Regions from separate parts of the Lactobacillus sp. ESL0228 genome, predicted to be linked through region 2. Evidence: predicted binding sites of a transcription regulator. Region 2 holds the regulator's gene; the other holds the start of a gene.
The links. Region 2 encodes LexA, which represses DNA repair genes until DNA is damaged. Its sites were predicted from a motif close to CNAACANNTGTTNG; they were not measured.
Positions count from the first base shown of each region.

Region 1: recA (recombinase RecA) is a predicted target of LexA. The motif match lies at 4,928-4,941, and genes of this name have one in related genera.

Region 1 covers NZ_REHJ01000007.1:178,634-188,979, forward strand. The annotation lists gene F5ESL0228_RS02805 (RodZ family helix-turn-helix domain-containing protein) at 1-656, shown strand, start outside; gene pgsA (CDP-diacylglycerol--glycerol-3-phosphate 3-phosphatidyltransferase) at 683-1,243, shown strand; gene F5ESL0228_RS02815 (ABC transporter ATP-binding protein) at 1,466-2,644, shown strand; gene F5ESL0228_RS02820 (ABC transporter permease) at 2,646-3,269, shown strand; gene F5ESL0228_RS02825 (glycine betaine ABC transporter substrate-binding protein) at 3,279-4,214, shown strand; gene F5ESL0228_RS02830 (ABC transporter permease) at 4,214-4,873, shown strand; gene recA (recombinase RecA) at 5,023-6,108, shown strand; gene rny (ribonuclease Y) at 6,240-7,871, shown strand; gene F5ESL0228_RS02845 (helix-turn-helix transcriptional regulator) at 8,013-9,008, shown strand; gene F5ESL0228_RS02850 (FAD-dependent oxidoreductase) at 9,033-10,346, shown strand, end outside.
Region 2 covers NZ_REHJ01000008.1:339,102-349,447, reverse strand. The annotation lists gene rpsP (30S ribosomal protein S16) at 1-50, shown strand, start outside; gene rimM (ribosome maturation factor RimM) at 117-632, shown strand; gene trmD (tRNA (guanosine(37)-N1)-methyltransferase TrmD) at 622-1,347, shown strand; gene rplS (50S ribosomal protein L19) at 1,460-1,807, shown strand; gene F5ESL0228_RS05165 (nucleoside phosphorylase) at 1,897-2,661, shown strand; gene lexA (transcriptional repressor LexA) at 2,886-3,509, opposite strand; gene F5ESL0228_RS05155 (DUF896 domain-containing protein) at 3,647-3,895, shown strand; gene F5ESL0228_RS05150 (YneF family protein) at 3,965-4,180, shown strand; gene F5ESL0228_RS05145 (ABC transporter ATP-binding protein) at 4,253-6,007, shown strand; gene F5ESL0228_RS05140 (ABC transporter ATP-binding protein) at 6,009-7,796, shown strand; gene F5ESL0228_RS05135 (cyclopropane-fatty-acyl-phospholipid synthase family protein) at 8,307-9,485, opposite strand; gene F5ESL0228_RS05130 (1-acyl-sn-glycerol-3-phosphate acyltransferase) at 9,681-10,295, opposite strand.

The DNA.
Region 1 (10,346 bases), on a different contig from region 2:
CAACAGGTAATCAAAATAACGATGCTACAAGTGATGTGTCGGTTTCTACGGGTACTAATAAACGTGCTAAACCCAAAAGGGTTATCCAAAATCCGGTAAAAATTAAGGAGCTTGCTGTTAACCAATACCAAGTTACTGGTTTGAAAAATAGGCGTAATTTAGTAGTTAGAGCTGGTGATCAGGCTACAACGGTCACTATTATGATGAATGGTATTAATCAGAGTAGCCAAACTCTAGTAGCTGGTCAAAAACATACGTTGCGGATTCCTGAGACTGTAAAAACATTATCTGTATCGTTTAGCAATGCCCAAGGAACTTCGGTCTCTATTGGAAGGAAAAGGGTACCATATGAGGCTCAAAGTACAACACAAACTCTGACTTTCTATATTGGTAAAAGAAATAGTCTACAATCAAATCAATCCAGAGAAACAAATACTAATCAAAACAATAATACTACAAATAGTAATTCCAATTCGATGCATACTGGCAATCAGCAGTCTCACTCTGAGCAGCAATCCAATGCTACTAATAGCAATGAAACTACTAATAGTCAGCAAAACAATCAAACAAATCAGCAAAGCAACCATAATAACCAAACAAATCATACTGAAAACAATGGCCAAAATGGTGGCTCTAACAATGATGGTAATCAATAATTATCATCCAGGAGGAAAAGTTAAGAATGAATTTACCAAACAAATTAACGGTTTTTAGAATTTTATTAATTCCAGTCTTTATGTTAATCGTCATTTTTGGAGGAGACGCTAGCATTAAAGTTGCCGGAACAACGGTTTACTGGAGATTAGTAATTGCAGCTATCATTTTTGCTGTTGCTTCTGCAACTGATTGGTTTGATGGTCATATTGCAAGATCACGTAACTTGGTTACAAATTTTGGTAAATTTGCTGATCCATTAGCTGATAAAATGTTGACGATGACAGCATTCATTATGTTGGTTTCATTGAAATTAGCTCCAGCATGGATTGTTGCAATTATTGTTTGTCGTGAATTAGCAGTTACGGGGCTACGCTTGATTCTTGCTCAGAATAAAGGTCAAGTAATGGCGGCCGAGATGCCGGGTAAAATTAAAACTACTTGTCAAATGTTGGCAATTATTTTTCTCCTAATTGGCGATTTTTATCGTATTGGGACAATTTTATTGTATCTGGCCTTAATTTTTACTATTTATTCCGGATGGGATTATTTCCACAATTCATGGAGTGTATTTGAAGGTTCAATGTAGTAGTAGCATTTTAAAATACTATAATAATTAAATATAGAATAAAAAAGCGTTGAATATTTTCAACGCTTTTTAACTTTTAAGAACGAAAACATAAAATACTTTAAATTAACAGCATGTAATTCTTTAAAAATTCTCAACTACTGTGTAATAATAGTAAATTTTTGATTAAGTTTTGTTATATTGTTACGATTGAATTATAGGTTTATGAAAAGGGGGATTTTTATGGTCAAGCAATTACCACTGGTTGAGTTTAAAAATGTAACCAAGTTTTACCCTAAAAGTAAAACAGCAGCGGTCGAAGATATAAATTTTAATATAAAAAAAGGTGAATTTTGTTGTATAATCGGCACTTCAGGCTCGGGTAAAACTACCTTGATGAGAATGATTAATCGGATGACTAATATTACTAAAGGTGAGGTTTTGGTCAATGGCAAAAATGTTAAAGCTTTTAATCCGGTTGAATTGCGGCGGCATATTGGATATGTAATTCAAAATAATGGCTTGCTGCCTCATATGACAATTCGTGAAAATTTAATTTTAGTTCCAAAACTATTGAAATGGCCTAAAGAAAAATTGCTAAGCAAGGCAAAAGAATTAATTAAAATGGCGGAGTTGCCAGATAGCTATTTAGATCGTTATCCGACTGAATTGTCTGGTGGTCAACAGCAGAGAGTTGGTGTCATGCGTGCCTTAGCTGCGAATCAAAATCTGATCTTAATGGATGAACCTTTTGGAGCACTTGATCCGATTACACGAGAAAGTTTGCAAAAATTGGTTCAAAACTTACAAAAAAGTTTAGGAAAAACAGTTGTTTTTGTTACTCATGATATGGATGAAGCATTAAAACTTGCAACTAAGATTGTGGTTTTACATAATGGAAAAGTTATTCAAATTGGATCTCCTGATGATATTTTACATAATCCAGTTGATTCATATGTTGAAGCGTTAATTGGTAAAGAACGTCTTGCAGATGCAAAATATGAAACAGTCAAAGTTAAGAATGTTATGTTAACGAATCCCGCTAAAATTAATTTGGGTGCTTCTTTAAACGAAGCTCTTATTATGATGAAAAAGAAACATGTTGATACCTTACTTGTGGTTGATAATTATGATCATTTTAAAGGCTATGTTTCTATTGAAATTCTTCAACGTAATTATCCACAGGTTAATAGTGTAAGCGATATTTTACAAAAACAAGTTTATACTGTAGGACCAGAAGAATATTTACGCGATAATTTCAACCGAATATTGAGCCGAAAGGAGCAATATATTCCTGTAATTGATGCAAATAAAAAATTAGTTGGAATTGTTACTAGATCCAGTTTGGTAAATGTCGTTTATGCTAAAATTTGGGGCAGTACAACCTTAGATAGTTCTGATTCAGTAAAAGAGGCGAAATAAAATGACTTCTTTTTTTGCACAACATGGTTCGGAATTAATTGTTAAAACTTGGCAGCAAATTTATATCTCGGCTAGTGCTTTGATATTAGGAATTATTGTTGCAGTACCGCTCAGTGTAGTTTTATTAAAATTTCCACGTACCGCTAAAGTAGTTATTTCGATTGCAAGTGTTTTGCAGACAATTCCAGCTTTGGCACTTCTCGCAATGATGATTCCCTTTTTAGGAGTTGGACCTATACCTGCAGTTGTTGCATTATTTTTGTATAGTTTGATGCCAATTTTACGCAATACTTATGTTGGGTTAACCAGTGTAAATCAAAACACGATTGATTCTGCACGCGGACTGGGTATGACTAGAATTCAAATTATTACCCAAGTTGATATTCCATTAGCAATGCCAGTTATCATGGCTGGTATTAGATTATCTGCCATATATGTAATCGCTTGGGCAACTTTAGCATCATATATTGGTGCTGGGGGCTTAGGAGACTTTATTTTTAATGGTCTAAGTTTATTTCAGCCGAATTTAATTCTTGGCGGAACTATACCTGTAATTATTTTGGCTTTATTAACTGATTATTTGATTGGCAAGCTTGAACAATTACTTACCCCTAAAGGTATATAGGTGAGCATTATGGGAAAATTTTTAAAGAGATCAATTCTTACAACTATTATTCTTGTAATAATGACTATTGCAAGTGGTTGTGGTTTTCCAGGGTTAGCTGACTCGATGGGGAGTACTAATGTTATTCGTATAACTGCATTAACAACAACAGAATCACAAGTGATGGCTAATATTATTGCAGAATTAATTGAACATGAAACGCCTTATAAAACTACGATTGTTAACAATCTTGGTTCAGCGCCAATGCAGCATCAGGCGTTATACCGGCATGATGCTGATATACAAGCAGTTGCTTATGATGGTGGTGAATTAACTGCTAACTTACTTTTGCCAGCTATTAAAGATTCGAAAAAGGCAAATGATACTGTTCGTCGAGAGGTAAAAAGAAGATGGGATCAAACCTATTTACATACCTATGGCTTTTCAAATAATTACGCCTTTATGGTCGATGGTAAAACTCAAAGAAAGTATAATTTACATCGAATTTCGGATTTAAAAAGGGTGCAAAGCCAACTTTCTTTTGGTGTTTCATCTGAATGGGTTAATGCACCGGGGGTTGGCTATCCTTCGTTTCAAACATCGTATGGTATTACTTTTAGCAAGATGCGGCCAATGAATGCAGGGCTTGTTTATTCTTCTCTAAAAAGTGGCAAGATGAATGTTATTTTGGGTTACTCGACTGATGGTCGAATTGATAGTTATAAACTTCACTTGCTTAAAGATGATAAGCATTTCTTCCCACCATATAATTGCGGTATGTTAATTAATAATTATTTATTGCGTGAACACCCCGAACTTAAGCCAATTCTGGAGCGTTTAGTAGGGCAGATAAGTGTTCATGATATGCGTAAAATGAATTTTCAGGTCGATGATGAATTATTAGAACCTGCAACAGTAGCACATGAATTTTTAGTTAAGCACAACTATTTTAGGGGGCAAGAGTGATGGCAAAGTTATCTTTATGGCAGCAATTTATCTATTATTATCAACATAATGGTGTATATGTACTGCAACAATTCAACCGAACTTTTTTGATATCAATTTATGGGGTTTTACTTGCTGCAATTATTGGAATTCCTATTGGTATTATTATTTCTCGTTATTACTATCTGGGGAATTTTGTACTAGAAATTGCTAATTTTATTCAAACGATTCCTTCACTTGCAATGCTTTCAATTTTAATGATTGGGATGGGTTTGGGAGTGATGACTGTCATTTGCGCAACGACTGTTTATTCTTTGCTACCAATTATTAAAAACACCTACACGGGCATAAAAAATGTCGATAAAAATGTTATTGATTCTGCTCAAGGTATGGGAATGACTAAATTTCAGTTGCTTTATATGGTACGATTACCTTTATCATTATCTGTAATTATTGCTGGATTAAAGAATGCATTGGTAATTGCGATTGGGATAACTTCAATTGGTTCGTTTGTTGGTGCTGGAGGATTAGGTGATATTATTATTCGCGGCACTAACGCAACGAATGGTAGTGCAATTATTTTGGCTGGTGCAGTGCCAACAGCTTTGATGGCAATTTTTTCAGATATTATTTTAAATTTTTTACAAAAATGGTTACAACCTAAAGGATTACAAAAATAATTTTTGAAGAATTTAAGCTATTTAAGCGTATTTAATAATGTAAGCAAATAAACAAAAACATTTGTTCGCTATTTCTTGCAAATAACCATTGATTCAAAGTATAATTAATAAAAATAAATTTGGTCAGTTTAATAAGAGGAGGAAAAGTCTTGCCAAAAGATGAAAAAAAAGCTGCATTAGAAACTGCACTAAAGAAAATCGAAAAAAACTTTGGTAAAGGTGCCGTAATGCGAATGGGCGATAAAGCAGATACAAAGATTTCGACTATTCCATCTGGTTCGCTTGCACTTGATGCAGCACTGGGAGTCGGTGGCTATCCACGTGGTAGAATTGTAGAAGTTTATGGACCAGAATCTTCAGGAAAAACGACTGTTGCTTTGCATGCAGTGGCTGAGGTACAAAAACGTGGTGGTACAGCTGCATATATTGATGCTGAAAATGCAATGGATCCGGCTTATGCAGAAGCCTTAGGAGTTGATGTTGACTCATTAATTTTGTCTCAACCTAATACGGGTGAAGAAGGACTGCAAATTGCAGATACTCTGATTAGTAGTGGAGCGATTGATATTTTGATTGTTGATTCCGTTGCAGCTTTAGTTCCTCAAGCTGAAATTGATGGTGAAATGGGTGACAGTCATGTTGGATTGCAAGCCAGATTAATGAGTCAAGCATTACGTAAACTTTCTGGTAACATTAATAAGACCAAAACCATTGCAATATTTATTAACCAGATTCGTGAAAAAGTTGGGATTATGTTTGGTAATCCGGAAACAACTCCTGGTGGTAGGGCTCTCAAATTTTATGCAACTATTCGTTTAGAAATTAGAAGGGCAGAAAAAATAAAACAGACAGGTGGCGAGATTACTGGTAATCGGGTTAAGATTAAGGTAGTCAAAAACAAAGTTGCTCCACCATTTAAGGTTGCTGAAGTGGACATGATGTATGGTAAAGGTATTTCTCAAAGTGGTGAATTACTTGATATGGCGGCTGAGCATGACATAATTGCTAAAGCAGGTTCTTGGTACTCATATAAGGATGAGCGAATTGGTCAAGGACGTGAAAATGCCAAGAAATATTTAGAAGAGCATCAAGATATTTACGACGAAGTCCAACAGCAGGTGCGCCACGCCTATGGTATTGATGAAGTTTCAATATCAGAAAGAGAAGATCCTGAGAGAGTGAAAAAGGAAAAGGAGGCTTCTGAAGAAAAGGAAGCCGATAGCAAAAGTAGTTAAAATTGAAGAAATCAACCTTGATCTATAAATTTTGATCAAGGTTTTTTTCTAGTTGATTGACATAGGTCACGTGGTTATTTATTATTATCATTGTGTGAATAATCTAAAAAGTAAAAAAGGCGATAGTGATCATGACAAATAATAATTTGATTCCCGTCGCGATTGCTATTATTTCAGTTTTAATTGGCATTGGCATTGGTTATGCAATTAGAAAAAGCATTTGGGAAATGAATACGAAAAATGCTCAAAATGATGCTGACCATATTTTAGCGCAAGCCAATGCTCAAGTGGTTGCTGCAAAAGCTGAGGCCGATGCACAAAAACAAGCAGCAGAAGCTTTTAAGCAAAGTGCTCAAAATACTAAGAAAGAGAAAATTCTTGAAGCTCAAGAAAAAATTCAAGATTACCGGCAAAAGGTTGAGGATGAATTAAATATCAAGCGTGACGCCAATGCGCGTGAAAGTAATCGCTTAAAACAGCGAGAAGATACACTTGATCATAAAAATTCTTTATTAGCTGAAAAGGAAATTGAATTTAACAAAAAAGAAAGTCAACTAGGGAAGCAACAGGATGAATTAAAGCAAAAAATTCAGACTGCAAATGAATTAGTTGATCAAAGTCAACAAAAACTTTATGAAGTTGCTCATTTAGATAAGGAGCAAGCTAAAAAATTAGTTCTAAGTAAATTATCTGATGATCTAGTTAAAGAACGAGCAGAAATGATAAGAAATAGTAATGAAGAAGTTCAAGCTAAGGCTGATCATTATGCACGTAAGGTAATTATTGATGCTATTCAAAGTAGTTCTGCAGATACAGTTGCCGAAACGACGGTATCAGTAGTTGATTTACCAAATGAGGAAATGAAAGGAAGAATTATTGGACGTGAAGGTCGCAATATTCGGTCTTTTGAAGCACTCACGGGAATTGATCTAATAATTGATGATACTCCTAAAGTGGTTACTTTAAGTGGCTTTGATGCTATTAGACGTGAAATTGCTAAACGAGCAATGGAGCGATTAGTAAAAGATGGACGAATTCACCCAGCTAGAATTGAAGAAATAGTTGATAGGGCTCGTAAAGAAGTAAACGACGATATTTATGAGGCAGGTGAAAGTGCGTTAATGGAATTAGGGATTCACCGGATGAATCCTGAACTAGTTAAGATACTTGGTCGCCTAAAATATCGCACATCTTATGGGCAGAATGTTTTAGGACATTCAATTGAAGTTGCTAAATTGGCTGGGACAATGGCAGCTGAGCTTGGTTTAAATGAAAAATTAGCGGTTCGCGCGGGATTATTACACGATATAGGAAAAGCAATCGATCATGATATTGAAGGTTCACATGTTGAAATTGGTGTGGAATTGACAAGAAAATACCATGAATCAGATATAGTAGTTAATGCAATTGCAGCTCATCATGGGGATGTTCCAAAGTTATCATTTATTGCTGAACTAGTTGTTGCAGCAGATACACTTTCTTCGGCACGTCCAGGTGCTAGAAGTGAAAGTTTGGAAAACTATATTCGGCGGTTAACCGAATTAGAGCAAATTGCCAAAAAGTATGATGGTGTTAAACAGGCTTATGCCATTCAGGCTGGACGTGAAGTTCGAGTGATGGTTGAACCAGAAAAAATTTCAGATGATCGGATTACTGTTTTGGCACACGATATCCAGAAACAAGTTGAGAAACAGCTTGATTACCCGGGTAATATTAAAATAACAGTTATTCGTGAAAAACGAGTTGTTGCAGTTGCTAGATAAAGCAGAAGGTTGAATTGGAATTCAACCTTTTTTGTTTGTTCTACAATAAATTTAATGGCGCAATCAGACATAAAATTGCATAAAAAAGCATATTTTCAAAAAAGAAAGGGTATACAATATTAATTAGATAGGGGGACGATGATGAATCAAGCAGTCGTAAAAGATATAAAAGGCTTTTTGCAAGAATTAGGATATCCGTTTGATTCTATTTCAGCTTTGCTAGATTCTGGGATCATTACGCATTATTTTAATTCAAAATGGATTAAAAGTTCGCACTCATTTGCAATATTAGATCAAAAAGCAACTGATAAGCAGTTATTAGCTTGTAGTGATGTAAGCAATTTTTATCAATTTGTTCCTCCTTATTTTGCCGCGCTATCTAGTAAAAACGGGTTGCAGGCAATCAAACGGCTTTCATCATATGAGCAATTAATTGGTCCAATTGAAATTGGCACTTTCAAAGAGGAGGGAAATTTAAGAATTCATATAAGCTATTTGGATAATTCGCGAAAAAATTCCAGGTTTAGTCTATTAGTGGATCAAATATCATTGATTAGTTTGATTAGGACTGGTACAGGTAAGTTAATTAAACCATTATCAATTGGTAGTAAATTTAATTATAGTACAGAAATAACTGAGTATTTGGGAATTAGTGCGCAAAATTGTCGTGATAATTACTTGGTTTTTAGTAAAAATGATCTCTTAACACCATTTTTAACACAAAACGATATTATGTGGAACTTTATGGAACCAGGATTGAAAAAATATATTAATGATTTAAAGGTTGATCCGCCATTCAAGGCAATAGTGCAGGATACCTTGTTTAAATTAATTGCTGGCGGAAATTTTCAATTAAAAGATGTTGCTAATGCGATTGGAATATCATCGCGAACTGTTCAGAGATGGTTAAAAAATGAGGGAACAAATTATAAAGAACAAGTTAATGAAGTCCAAAAAATTTTGGCACTTAATTTGTTGCAGGATACGACACTGAATACAGCTGAAATTAGTTTTTTAGTCGGTTTTAATAATGTGACTACTTTTTACAAAGCATTTAAAAGATGGACGGGAAAGACTGTCCTGAAATACCGACATCAGATGATTATCAATAAAAATAGTATTAATGTCGCTATCTAGGTATATAAAGAAGAGGATACAAAAATGTTTTTGCAAGATAATGATTCATGGAATGCAGTTTATGATGTAGTTGTAGTTGGCTTTGGTGGTGCTGGGGCAACAGCAGCTCGGTTTGCAGCCGATAACGGTGCAAAGGTTCTTTTAATTGATAGTGCACCTGAAGGACATGAAGGTGGCAACACACGTTATTGTGGTCAAATTGTTCAAGCAGGTTATGATTATGATAAATTGAAAAAGTATTACCAACAATTAACTGCCCCTCTTGATTTAGATGAGAAAGTTTTAGATACCTTTATTAAAGGGATGGTTGACTTACCGACTTATTTTAAAAAATATTTGGGTGGAAAGGTCTTTAGCGTTAGGAAAAATCCAGGAAATAAGAATGTAGCGCTTCTGGCGTACATGAGTGCTGAATATCCCGAATTTGAAGGTGCGGAGACTAATGATGATCTTTTAATTCATGACCATATTTTTGATGCTGCTTTATGGAAGAAACTGCGGCAAAATGTACTAGATCGTAGTGATCGGATTTCGGTTTTATATTCAACGCCAGCTAAACACTTAATTCAAAATAAAACTAAAATGATTATCGGTGTTCAAATTAAAAATAATGGTCATTTGTTTAATGTTAAGGCTAAAAATGGTGTAGTACTAGCATTAGGCGGATTTGAAAACAATGATCAGATGATTCAAGATTATTTGGGAGAAACGAAGCTTTTGCCATACGGCACTTTATACAATAAGGGTGACGGAATTAAGATGGCCATAGAAGTTGGTGCTGATTTGTGGCACATGAATAATTATGAACCAGGTGGTACTGTTAACATCGCTGCACCAAAAGGTGAACGTGCCCATAATATCATGGGCTGGGATGCTTTGTTTGAGGGTTCACTAATTTCAGTTGGTGATGATGGTACCCGTTATATTCCTGAGGATGATCCAACTCGTCATGGGCACCGCTATAATCACGGCTTATGGCGAATTCCGCTGGCTCAAATTCATCCGCATTTAATTTTTGATCAAAAGAAATATGATGAATTTTTGTCTGAAGATTTAGATAATTTCCAGCACGAAGTTTTAAATAAAGTGGTAAAGTCTAACACAATTACTGATTTAGCGAATGAAATAGGAGTTAAGGAAAAAACTTTACAAAATACGCTTGAAATATATAATTTTTTTGTTGATCAAGGTGTTGATTATCAATGCGGTAGAAAGCCGGAAACGATGGCTAAACTTTCCTTGTCTGGTCCATTTTATTCTTTGAAGCAGCAGCACACGATGCTTAATACTCAAGGTGGACCTAGACGCAATGAGAAAGCTGAAGTACTCGATACAAAT
Region 2 (10,346 bases):
CTGGTGCTGGATTAATGAAGAAGTTGCATGATTCAAAATTCAACAAGTAATGATTTGTTAGTTAAAAGTTTGGAGCCAACTGCTTCAAGCTTTTTTCTTTTGAGTTAGGAGAAAAAATGCAATTTTACGATGTTGCCCGTATTTTAACGACGCATGGATTAAAGGGAGAATTAAAGGTTGATGTGATTACTGACTTTCCGGAGCAGCGTTTTGCTAAAGGACAGCAATTATATTTAAAAAATCAACTTGAGCAAGTTTTAACTGTAGCAAGTAGTAGACCTTTCAAACAATTTTGGCTAGTTCAATTTACCGAAATAAGTTCACTTGAGGCTGCCGAAAAATTGAAAGGTAAAACTCTCGTGGTTAGTAAGGAAGATCAACATGATTTGCCACAAGGTGTTTACTACTATCGAGATATTATTGGTTGTCAGGTAGTTGATAATTTAACGGGTAGTAATTTAGGTATAGTTACTGGAATAGAGTCTCCTGGAGCTAATGATGTTTGGGAAATTACAGAAACTTCAGGTAATGAATATTTAATTCCATATATTGATGAAGTTGTTAAAAAAGTCGACATTGACTCTAAAAAAGTCTATGTTGAACTGTTGGAGGGTTTACGCGATGAAGATTAATGTGCTTACTCTTTTCCCAGATATGTTTACGCCGTTACAAACTTCAATGCTAGGTCGCGGTCTTGAGGATAATAAATGGCAATTAAACTTAGTCAATTTTCGTGATTTTACGTCTGATGTCCACCATCATGTTGATGATTCTCCTTATGGTGGTGGTGCTGGGATGGTTTTGCAGATTATGCCAATAAAAAAAGCACTTGCTTCTTTAAAAAATAAAGGGAAAGTGATCATCACGGCACCTCAAGGAAAAATTTTTAATCAAAAAGTTGCTCAAAATTGGTCGCATGAAGAAAATTTAACCTTTATTTGTGGACATTATGAAGGCTTTGATCAACGAGTTTATGATATGGCTGATGAAGTTGTTTCAATTGGTGATTACGTTTTAACTGGTGGTGAATTACCCACGATGAGTATGATAGACGCTACTGTGAGATTAATACCGGGCATTTTAGGAAATGCCGCGTCACCAGTTGATGAAAGCTTTGCTCAAGGATTATTAGAATACCCACAATATACTAGACCGGAAGAATTTGAAGGAATGAAAGTACCTGAAGTATTGGTGTCGGGTAATCACCAAAAAATTGCTGAATGGCGCCGAAAAGAAGCATTGCGGGTCACATACTTGAAAAGACCAGATTTATTGCAAAATTACGAATTTACTGACCGAGAAAAAAAGATGTTGGCGGAAATTAAACAAGAAGAAGACCGGACTTGATTTTAAACCGTTAATTTGCTAAGATAATGCAGGTGCGAATTACAAGCATTAATAATTAGGGGTGTTCCGCTGGCGTAATAGCGTTTATGAATGCCGAAGAAGGAGAATAATAATGGATCCATTAATTCAAGAATTGACTAAAGACCAATTACGTGATGATATTCCTAAATTCCGCGCTGGTGACACTATTCGTGTTCACGTCCGTGTTGTTGAAGGTACTCATGAACGTATTCAGATGTTTGAAGGCGTTGTAATCAAGCGTAAGGGTACAGGTATAGCTGCTGCTTACACTGTACGTAAGATTGCTTCTGGTGTTGGTGTTGAACGTACCTTCCCAGTTAATGATCCACGTGTAGCCAAGGTTGAAGTATTGCGTCACGGTCGTGTACGTCGTGCTAAGCTTTACTACTTGCGTGAACGTCATGGTAAGTCTGCAAGAATCGCAGAGAGACGTCGTTAATCAAATAAAAAGAACTATCTTTTTGATAAGGATAGTTCTTTTTTTATGCTAAAATACCAGTAATCTTATTTTAGCTAGGAGGTTTTAAAGTGCAACAGCCATTTTTATTAGATTTTGACGCAAATCGAAACGCAGTACTAGAGCCAGACCATGAAAGAAGTAAAGTGAACTATCACTTTCACCGAAAATTGTTATTTGCATTTATTACAAAGGACGCAATAAAACAATTTTTAATAGTATATCCGCATCGTTTAATAGGACAATTTGATTGCTTTGAAGGTAAAACCCCCATTTATGAAGTTGAAATTGGTCAAGAGAAAATCACATTTTGTCAAGCCAAACTGGGTGCTGCAGCTGCCACGGAATTACTTGATTGGCTAATTAGTTATGGGGTTAAGCAAATATTAACGATTGGTTCGGCTGGAACATTGGTTGACCTTCCAGAAGGTTATTTTTTATTACCAACTAAAGCAATTAGAGATGAAGGTACTTCATTTCATTATATGGAAGCCAGCAACTTTGTTGACTTAAACTCAGCTTATTTAAGCCGAATTGAATTTTTAATGAAACAAAATGGTTTAAAAGCTAAGAAAGTTTTAACCTGGACAACTGATGGTTTTTTCAGAGAAACGGCTCAAAAAGTTCAACAATTTAGAAAACTTGGTGCTGCTTGTGTTGAAATGGAGTGTGCAGCCATGGCTGCATGTGCTCAATTTCGCCGAGTTGATTTTGCTCAAATCTTATTTACTGCAGATTCATTAAGTAGTATTGAATGTCACAAAGATAGGGGCTGGGGACTGGATGCTCATGAAACTGCTCTCACTTTAGCGGCTAAAATAATTGCTGATGTTTAAGTAAACTTTGTGAAAAATATGGTTGTGAAACCTATATGAAACAGCAGAAAATTTCACAATCCAAAGAAAAAATATTGTTATAGCAAGGTTAAGCATGCAAAAAGCTCCAAAAATTTGTGAATTCATGATATTTAATTAATGTGGAAAAATATAAAATGTCGACTATTAAAAAACCGTAACAGTGAAGTTACGGTTTTTATAAAGCTATTATCAGTTGGGTTACTTTAAATAATACTGTTGCGATACAAGCCTATAACTTTTCCAAGAATATGAACACTTGATAAAATAATTGGTGACATTGAATCGTTCTCTGGTTGAAGACGGTAATGGTTCTTTTCTTTATAGAAACGTTTAACAGTTGCTTCGTTTTCATCTGTCATGGCAACGACAATTTCACCGTTAGTAGCAGAACTTTGTTTACGCACAATTACATTATCACCGTTTAATATGCCAGCATTGATCATGCTTTCGCCGTGTACCCTAAGCATAAACAGGTCACCCGCGTCATTTGCTAAGTCTGGAGGTAGAGGAAAGTAGTCTTCAATATCTTCTACGGCAAGAATCGGTTGCCCTGCCGTAACAACACCTACAATTGGAATTTCTGATGGCTTTACACCAAGCGCATTCTTTCCAGCTTCTGTTATTTCAAGGGCACGCGGTTTGGTTGCATCTTTAATTAGTAACCCTTTTCGCTGCAAGCGCGCTAAGTGACCATGAACCGTCGAAGTTGAAGATAGATCAACTTCATGGCAGATTTCACGGACAGTCGGTGGGAATCCACGTTTTTGAACCGTGTCATATATGTATTGAAGTATTTGTAATTGTTTAGAGCTTTGTTTGGTAGTCATAGATTTCTCCCATGTAGCGGACTTAATTTTAATGTTATTTTACCAGATATAACTATCAAGTACAAACAAACGTTCTAATTATTAAACCTTTTTTTATTTGTAAAAATAGGTTAGACTTTTAAACCAAGAGGTGTAACATGACGAAAGATAATGAAAAAAAATTAACAAATAGAATTAATGAATTGTACCACAAGAAAAAATCTGTCGGACTAACCGATGAGGAAGAAAGAGAGCGTCGGGAACTGCATAAGAAATTTATTGCGAATTTTCGGGCTGGATTTAAACAAGATGTTGAGAATTTAGTCATAATTGACAAAAACGGTAACGAATTAACATCTGAAAAAGCAAAAGCAGTTCAACGTAAAAAAGGTTTAAGAAAAGATTAAGTTAGACCTTTAAATTTATGTGATTTTTAGGTAAGATATACCTATTGGACAAATTGAGGTGATTATTTTATGAAATTGGGATTAGCGATCTTTTTAATAGTTATTGCACTTTTAATAGGTCTAGTTGGAGGCTTTTATGGTGCTAGAGCATATATGAAGAAATATTTTAAGGATAATCCACCAATCAGTGAAGATATGATTGTTGCCATGATGTCACAAATGGGACAAAAGCCTTCGGCAAAGAAGGTTAACCAAGTGATGAACATGATGAAGCATCAAAAATAAAAGGTCTTACTAGATTGAAATTAAAGACGAGGATTTATTCTCGTCTTTTTATTTAGGCAAGATAGGTGAAAAATGGGTATATTTTTTAAATTAAAATGGTTTTTTAAACAAGAAAAAAGGAGATATATAATTGGAGTTGCATTTTTAGCTTTAACTTCTGTGGTCAATTTAGTTCCACCAAGAATTTTAGGGTTAATGGCAGACCAATTAAATCAAGGGTACATTAGTTGGCAAGAATATGCTGTATTAATTTTTGCAATTCTTATTGCTGCATTATTATTATATGGTTTTCGTTATTTTTGGCGTAAACAAATATGGGGTGGAGCCGCTAAGCTTGAACTTAAACTACGTTCAAAATTATTTCGTCACTTTATGGAAATGGATCGAACCTTTTATCAACGGCATAGAACAGGTGATTTAATGGCACATGCAACTAATGATGTCTCAGCTGTTCAATCAGTCGCTGGTGAAGGCGTTTTGACACTAGTTGATTCATTAATTATGGGAATTTCAACAATGGTGGCAATGATAATATTTGTTAATTGGCGTTTGACAATTGTTGCCTTAATCCCTTTGCCATTCTTAGCGTGGGGCGCACGTAAACTTGGTGATCAACTGCATGATTCTTTTGATAAATCACAGGCTGCTTTTTCTAGGTTAAACAATAAAACTCAAGAATCAGTTTCTGGCATAAAAGTTTTAAAGACCTTTGGTCAAGGAAAGCAGGATACTGAAGCATTTACACAAATGGTCAATGATACGATCAAAATAAACAAAAAAGTTTTTAAATGGGATGCAATGTTTGATCCGTTAGGAACACTGCTAATTGGCTTGACATATACTATTACCATTATTTATGGTGGAATCATGGTTGCTAAGCACACTCTTTCTATTGGACAATTAGTATCTTTTATTGCGTATATTGGCAATATGGTTTGGCCAATGTTTGCGATTGGCTATTTGTTTAATATTTTAGAACGTGGTAGTGCAAGCTACGATAGAATTGAAAAACTATTAGCAGAAAAGCCGGCCATCACAGATGATGGAGCAGATCAAACAATTACTTCGGAAGACTTGACTGGAGACTTAAGGTTTTCAATTAAATCATTTGCTTATCCAGATGAACCTACAATTCCTGTTTTAGAAAATATCAAATTCAACTTAAAACCAGGTCAGACATTGGGTATAGTAGGAAAAGTTGGCTCTGGGAAGTCGACGATTATTGAATTACTTTTGCGTGAATTTGATCGTTATGATGGACAAATAACAATTAATGGATATGATATTCGTGAAATTCCCCTTAATGTGTTGCTGCGAGAAATATCATATGTGCCTCAAAATAATTATCTATTTTCAACAAGTATTCAGAACAATATTTCATTTTCCAAAGTAAATGCAGATGAGGCAGATGTTATTGCAGCAGCTAAAAAAAGTGATTTACATAATGATATTTTACAAATGCCCGGAGGCTATAATACTTTAATTGGTGAAAATGGAGTTTCACTTTCTGGGGGCCAAAAACAACGGATGTCAATTGCACGTGCCTTGTTAAAGCAGAGTCAGATTTTAATTCTAGATGATGCATTGTCAGCGGTTGATGCCAAAACTGAAATGACAATTTTAAAAGCATTGAATAAGGAACGACAAGGAAAAACAACGTTGATTGCTACACATAGATTAACTTCTGTCATGAATGCCGATTTAATTTTAGTTTTAAAGAACGGTAGAATTATCGAGCAAGGAACTCATAATCAGTTAGTGTCTGCAAACGGTTGGTATAAAGATACATGGAGTCGTCAGGAACTAGAAGAGAAAGTAGGTGAATAAGGTGGATAATCAAAATTCGAATCAATCAGTATGGTCTCAGGAAATACCTGTTAAGGAGCAACTAAGTATTTTAAAGAGGCTGTTGCATTATGTATTGTATTTTAAAAATGAAATGATTATTGCAGGTGTTGGTGCTTTTCTAGTTAGTGTAATCAACATGCTTTTGCCATATGGATTACAGTATTTTCTTGATAATTTTCTAGTAAAAGTAAATGTCACGACTCAAATAATTTTATTTGGTGGCTTATTATATGCCTTGGGTTCAGTTATAAAAGGCTGTTTACAATTTACATATGAATATTTCTTTTCGTTAGGTTCAGAAAAATCATTAGAATTTCTAAGAGTTAAGCTCTATCAAAAATTGCATCAATTGGGAATGCGTTATTTTGATCAAACTCCAGCTGGTTCAATTGTCTCACGTGTGACTAATGATACGATGACACTAAGCAATTTTTTAACAGTATTAGCTAGTGTTGTTATTTCAATTTTTTCGGTTATTTCTGCCCTTGTTGCAATGTTTTCTACCAATGTTGTTGCTGGCTGCATTGTTCTAGCATTTTTACCAATACTGTTAATAATAATCTGGTTATATTCAAGAAAAAGTTCAAAGTTATATCGCAACTACCGTGAAAATCTGAGTCGAATTAATACCAACTTAAATGAGTCAATTGAAGGAGTTTCTCTAATTCAGCAATTTAAGCAGGAAAAGAGAATGGGTCAATACTTTGAAAATGAAAACTTTGCATTAATGAAAACCCGGTTTAGTATGATTACGTTAAATTCAATCCTATTGTCACCGTTAACAAGTTTGTTATATTCGTTAGCATTGGCTTTGACATTAATGTATTTTGGTTATCCTTTACGACAAACTTTTGTTCCAGCTGGAGTAGTTTATGCATTCTCACAATATATTTCACAATTATTTAACCCTATATCAAATTTAATGGATCAAATGACTTTCTTTCAAGATGGGATAGTTGCCGGAAAAAGAATTTTTCGTATTCTCGATGATACTAATTACGAACCACAGCAAGATGAGCAACTTGGATTAACTATTACCAAAGGAAAGATCGAATTTAAGCATGTAAGTTTTTCTTATGATGGAAAAAACGAAATACTACATGATATATCGTTCACAGTAAATCCAGGGCAAACCCTAGGTATTGTTGGTCATACAGGATCTGGGAAAAGCTCAATCATTAATGTGATGATGCGTTTTTACGAATTTTATCAAGGTGAAATTTTGATAGATGGTGTGGATATCAAAAAATATCCTAAAGCCGAACTTCGTCAAAAACTTGGACTTGTTTTACAAGAACCGTTTATGTTTTATGGTGATATAAATTCGAATATTAGACTATATAACGCAACAATTTCGGATCAACAAATTAAAGATGCGGCTAAAACGGTTCAGGCTGATGAATTTATTGAAAAACTTCCTGGTAAATATAAAGCAAAAGTTGGCGAAGGTGGAGATGAATTCAGTCAGGGACAACGGCAGTTGATCTCATTTGCCCGAACTCTTGTGACTGATCCGAAGATTTTAGTTTTGGATGAGGCAACAGCAAATGTCGATACCGAAACGGAAACATTGATTCAAAATGGTCTAAAAAGATTACGTCAGGGTCGAACCACCTTGGCTATTGCGCATCGATTATCAACAATTGTTGATGCTGATCAAATAATTGTTTTAGATAGTGGAAAGATTGTAGAACGAGGCACACATCAGCAGTTGCTTGCCCAAAAAGGTTATTATTACAATCTTTATACTTTGCAAAATCAAAAGTAATTTTGATAGATAATTAAATAAGAGTCTGGAGAAACTATTCTCCTTGATCAACAAAAAAGCGTTGAACTTGCATGTTCAACGCTTTTTCTCGGTCTTGATATTATTAATTATAAAACCATAAGTGTTCGTAGACTAATAACAATGTATCAAAATTATACCACAGGCAATCACACATTTAAAATCTCGCTTTTTACCCTATAGCCATAAGATTGTCTCGACGCTTACCCAAAATCAGCCAATGCTGTATTTGGCTGACCAACAGACCATGTCCTATTACACAATTAATAATTTTCACGTCAGCAAAAATGTTAATCAAACAGTGTTTTTTTCTGTTTTAATAGCCTAAAGTAGAGTGTTTGTTGTATAATCATATTCTTTTTATTAATTGTACTAAAATTTAAGCTAATGCCACCAAGAAAAAAGAGACAAACAATGATGTGACCCACGAAATTAAGACAATCTCGGAGGTTATATTTTTATGTCTAAATTATCTAAACAAGATAAAATTAATTACTTAGTAATCATATAATTTCTTGTCATTGGCAGGTTTTCACCAGATGGTCCCTTGGTTATCAAATACTGTACAACATCAATATTGCCGGATTCAAAGGAAGCAGCACAAGCTTGCAAGTATAAATCCCACATTCTAGTAAAGCGTTCACCCATTTTCTTTTGGATTACATCACGTTGATCATTAAAATTGGCGTCCCAAATTTCTAATGTTCGCTGGTAATGACGTCTAAGCATTTCTAAGTCATCAATTTGTAAACCACTGGCGATAATATGTTCAATATTTTCACTTAATCCAGGAACATAACCACCTGGGAAAATATATTTATTAATCCAAGCGTTTTTAGCCCCGCCTTGCTGACGAGTAATTCCATGAATTAAAGCAATTCCGTCTTTTTTAAGATATTTAGATACATCTTGAAAATATTCGCCTAAGTTTTCTTGTCCAACATGTTCAAACATTCCAACTGATGTAATATAGTCCCATTGTTGGTTACCAAGTTCACGGTAATCTTTTAATTGAACTTCAGCCACATCTTGAAGATTTTGATCATAAATCTTTTTTTGGACTAACTTATATTGTTCTTCACTAAGGGTCACTCCAGTAACTTTTAGACCGTATTTTTGGGTAGCGGTTAACATTAAAGTTCCCCAGCCACATCCGATATCAAGCAATGTTTTACCTTTTTCTGGATGTAATTTTTCAAGAATATGATTAATCTTAGCAAGTTGTGCTTTTTCTAAATTATCATGATTATCTTCTTCAAAATAAGCGCAAGAATATGTCAATGTTGGATCTAACCATAATTCATAGAAATCATTTCCAATATCATAATGACTTTGAACATCTTTTTCACTTTGCTGTTCGGTATGTCTTTCTTGGGGTAAAAATTTGCGAAATTTTGAGGAGCGCAAAAAACTATCGGCGCTCTCATAAGCTCCCCAAATTAACTTTTGTAGACTGCCTTTGATTTCAATCTTTTTATCCATATAAGCTTCGCCTAGTGCAAGCGATGCGTTATGGGAAATGGCTGTTACCGGAATTTTTTCATTAAAAACAATTTCGATATTCGGGCTACCGTTTCCGTATATTTCGCTCTTACCATCCCAATAAGTGACTTTTATTGGAAACGGAAAGGACTTGCTCAGCATTGTCCTGTAAAATGTTTTTTCTAACAATTTTCGAATACCTCCATTTATATAATCATTATTATTAACATTTTAACACTTATAAAACATGTTCGAAAAATCTTGCATCAATTCCATATATAAGTTTGCTAGTGTTTATTTAATTAAAAAATCAAAAGTTGCAATAATAATGCGTTCTGAAATATTAAATGAGAACAAATAAAAGTCGAGAAAATTTCTCGACTTTTATTTAGGTTGATAATGAAAATTGGGATTTTGTTCGTAGTCTATTTTATTCCATGCCTCTTGAAGCTGCTTGCCCAGTAATTCTTCATTTTCATGTGTCAGTTTCACTTTTCGATCAACTTGAAATGGTTCTCCAAAGCAAACTTCCAAAGGCTTACGTTTGAGTAAATCAGTAAATGTAAGCGGTCCTTGATAAACTACGGGGACAATTGGTTTGCCAGAAAGCTTGGCAATAGCAATCGTTCCTCCTTTAAGTTCTGTGGAATGGCGAGTTCCTGATGGAAAAATAATTAATGAATAATTGCCATTTTTAAGTCCCTTAATTGGGGTCTTTAAAGCAGAAGGTCCGGGATGCTGGCGATCGACAGCAAAAGCATGAGCATGTTTTAGAATAAAACGTAAAATTGGATTTTTAAATAACTCGATTTTACTCATAAACATAAATTCTTTTGGACTGGCAGCAAGAGCAAACAAGATGGGTTCCCACCAAGTGCGATGCGGCGCAGCTAATATATAATTTCCTTCAGGAATGCGTTCCTTATGATTAACGTGTAAATGCCCATTAATTAGCCACACAATGAAGCGAGCAACGGGTCGAATAAAATGATAAAACATAATTCCCTCCATTTGTTGTAAAATATTATAGCAAAGCTTAGGAAGAGGATA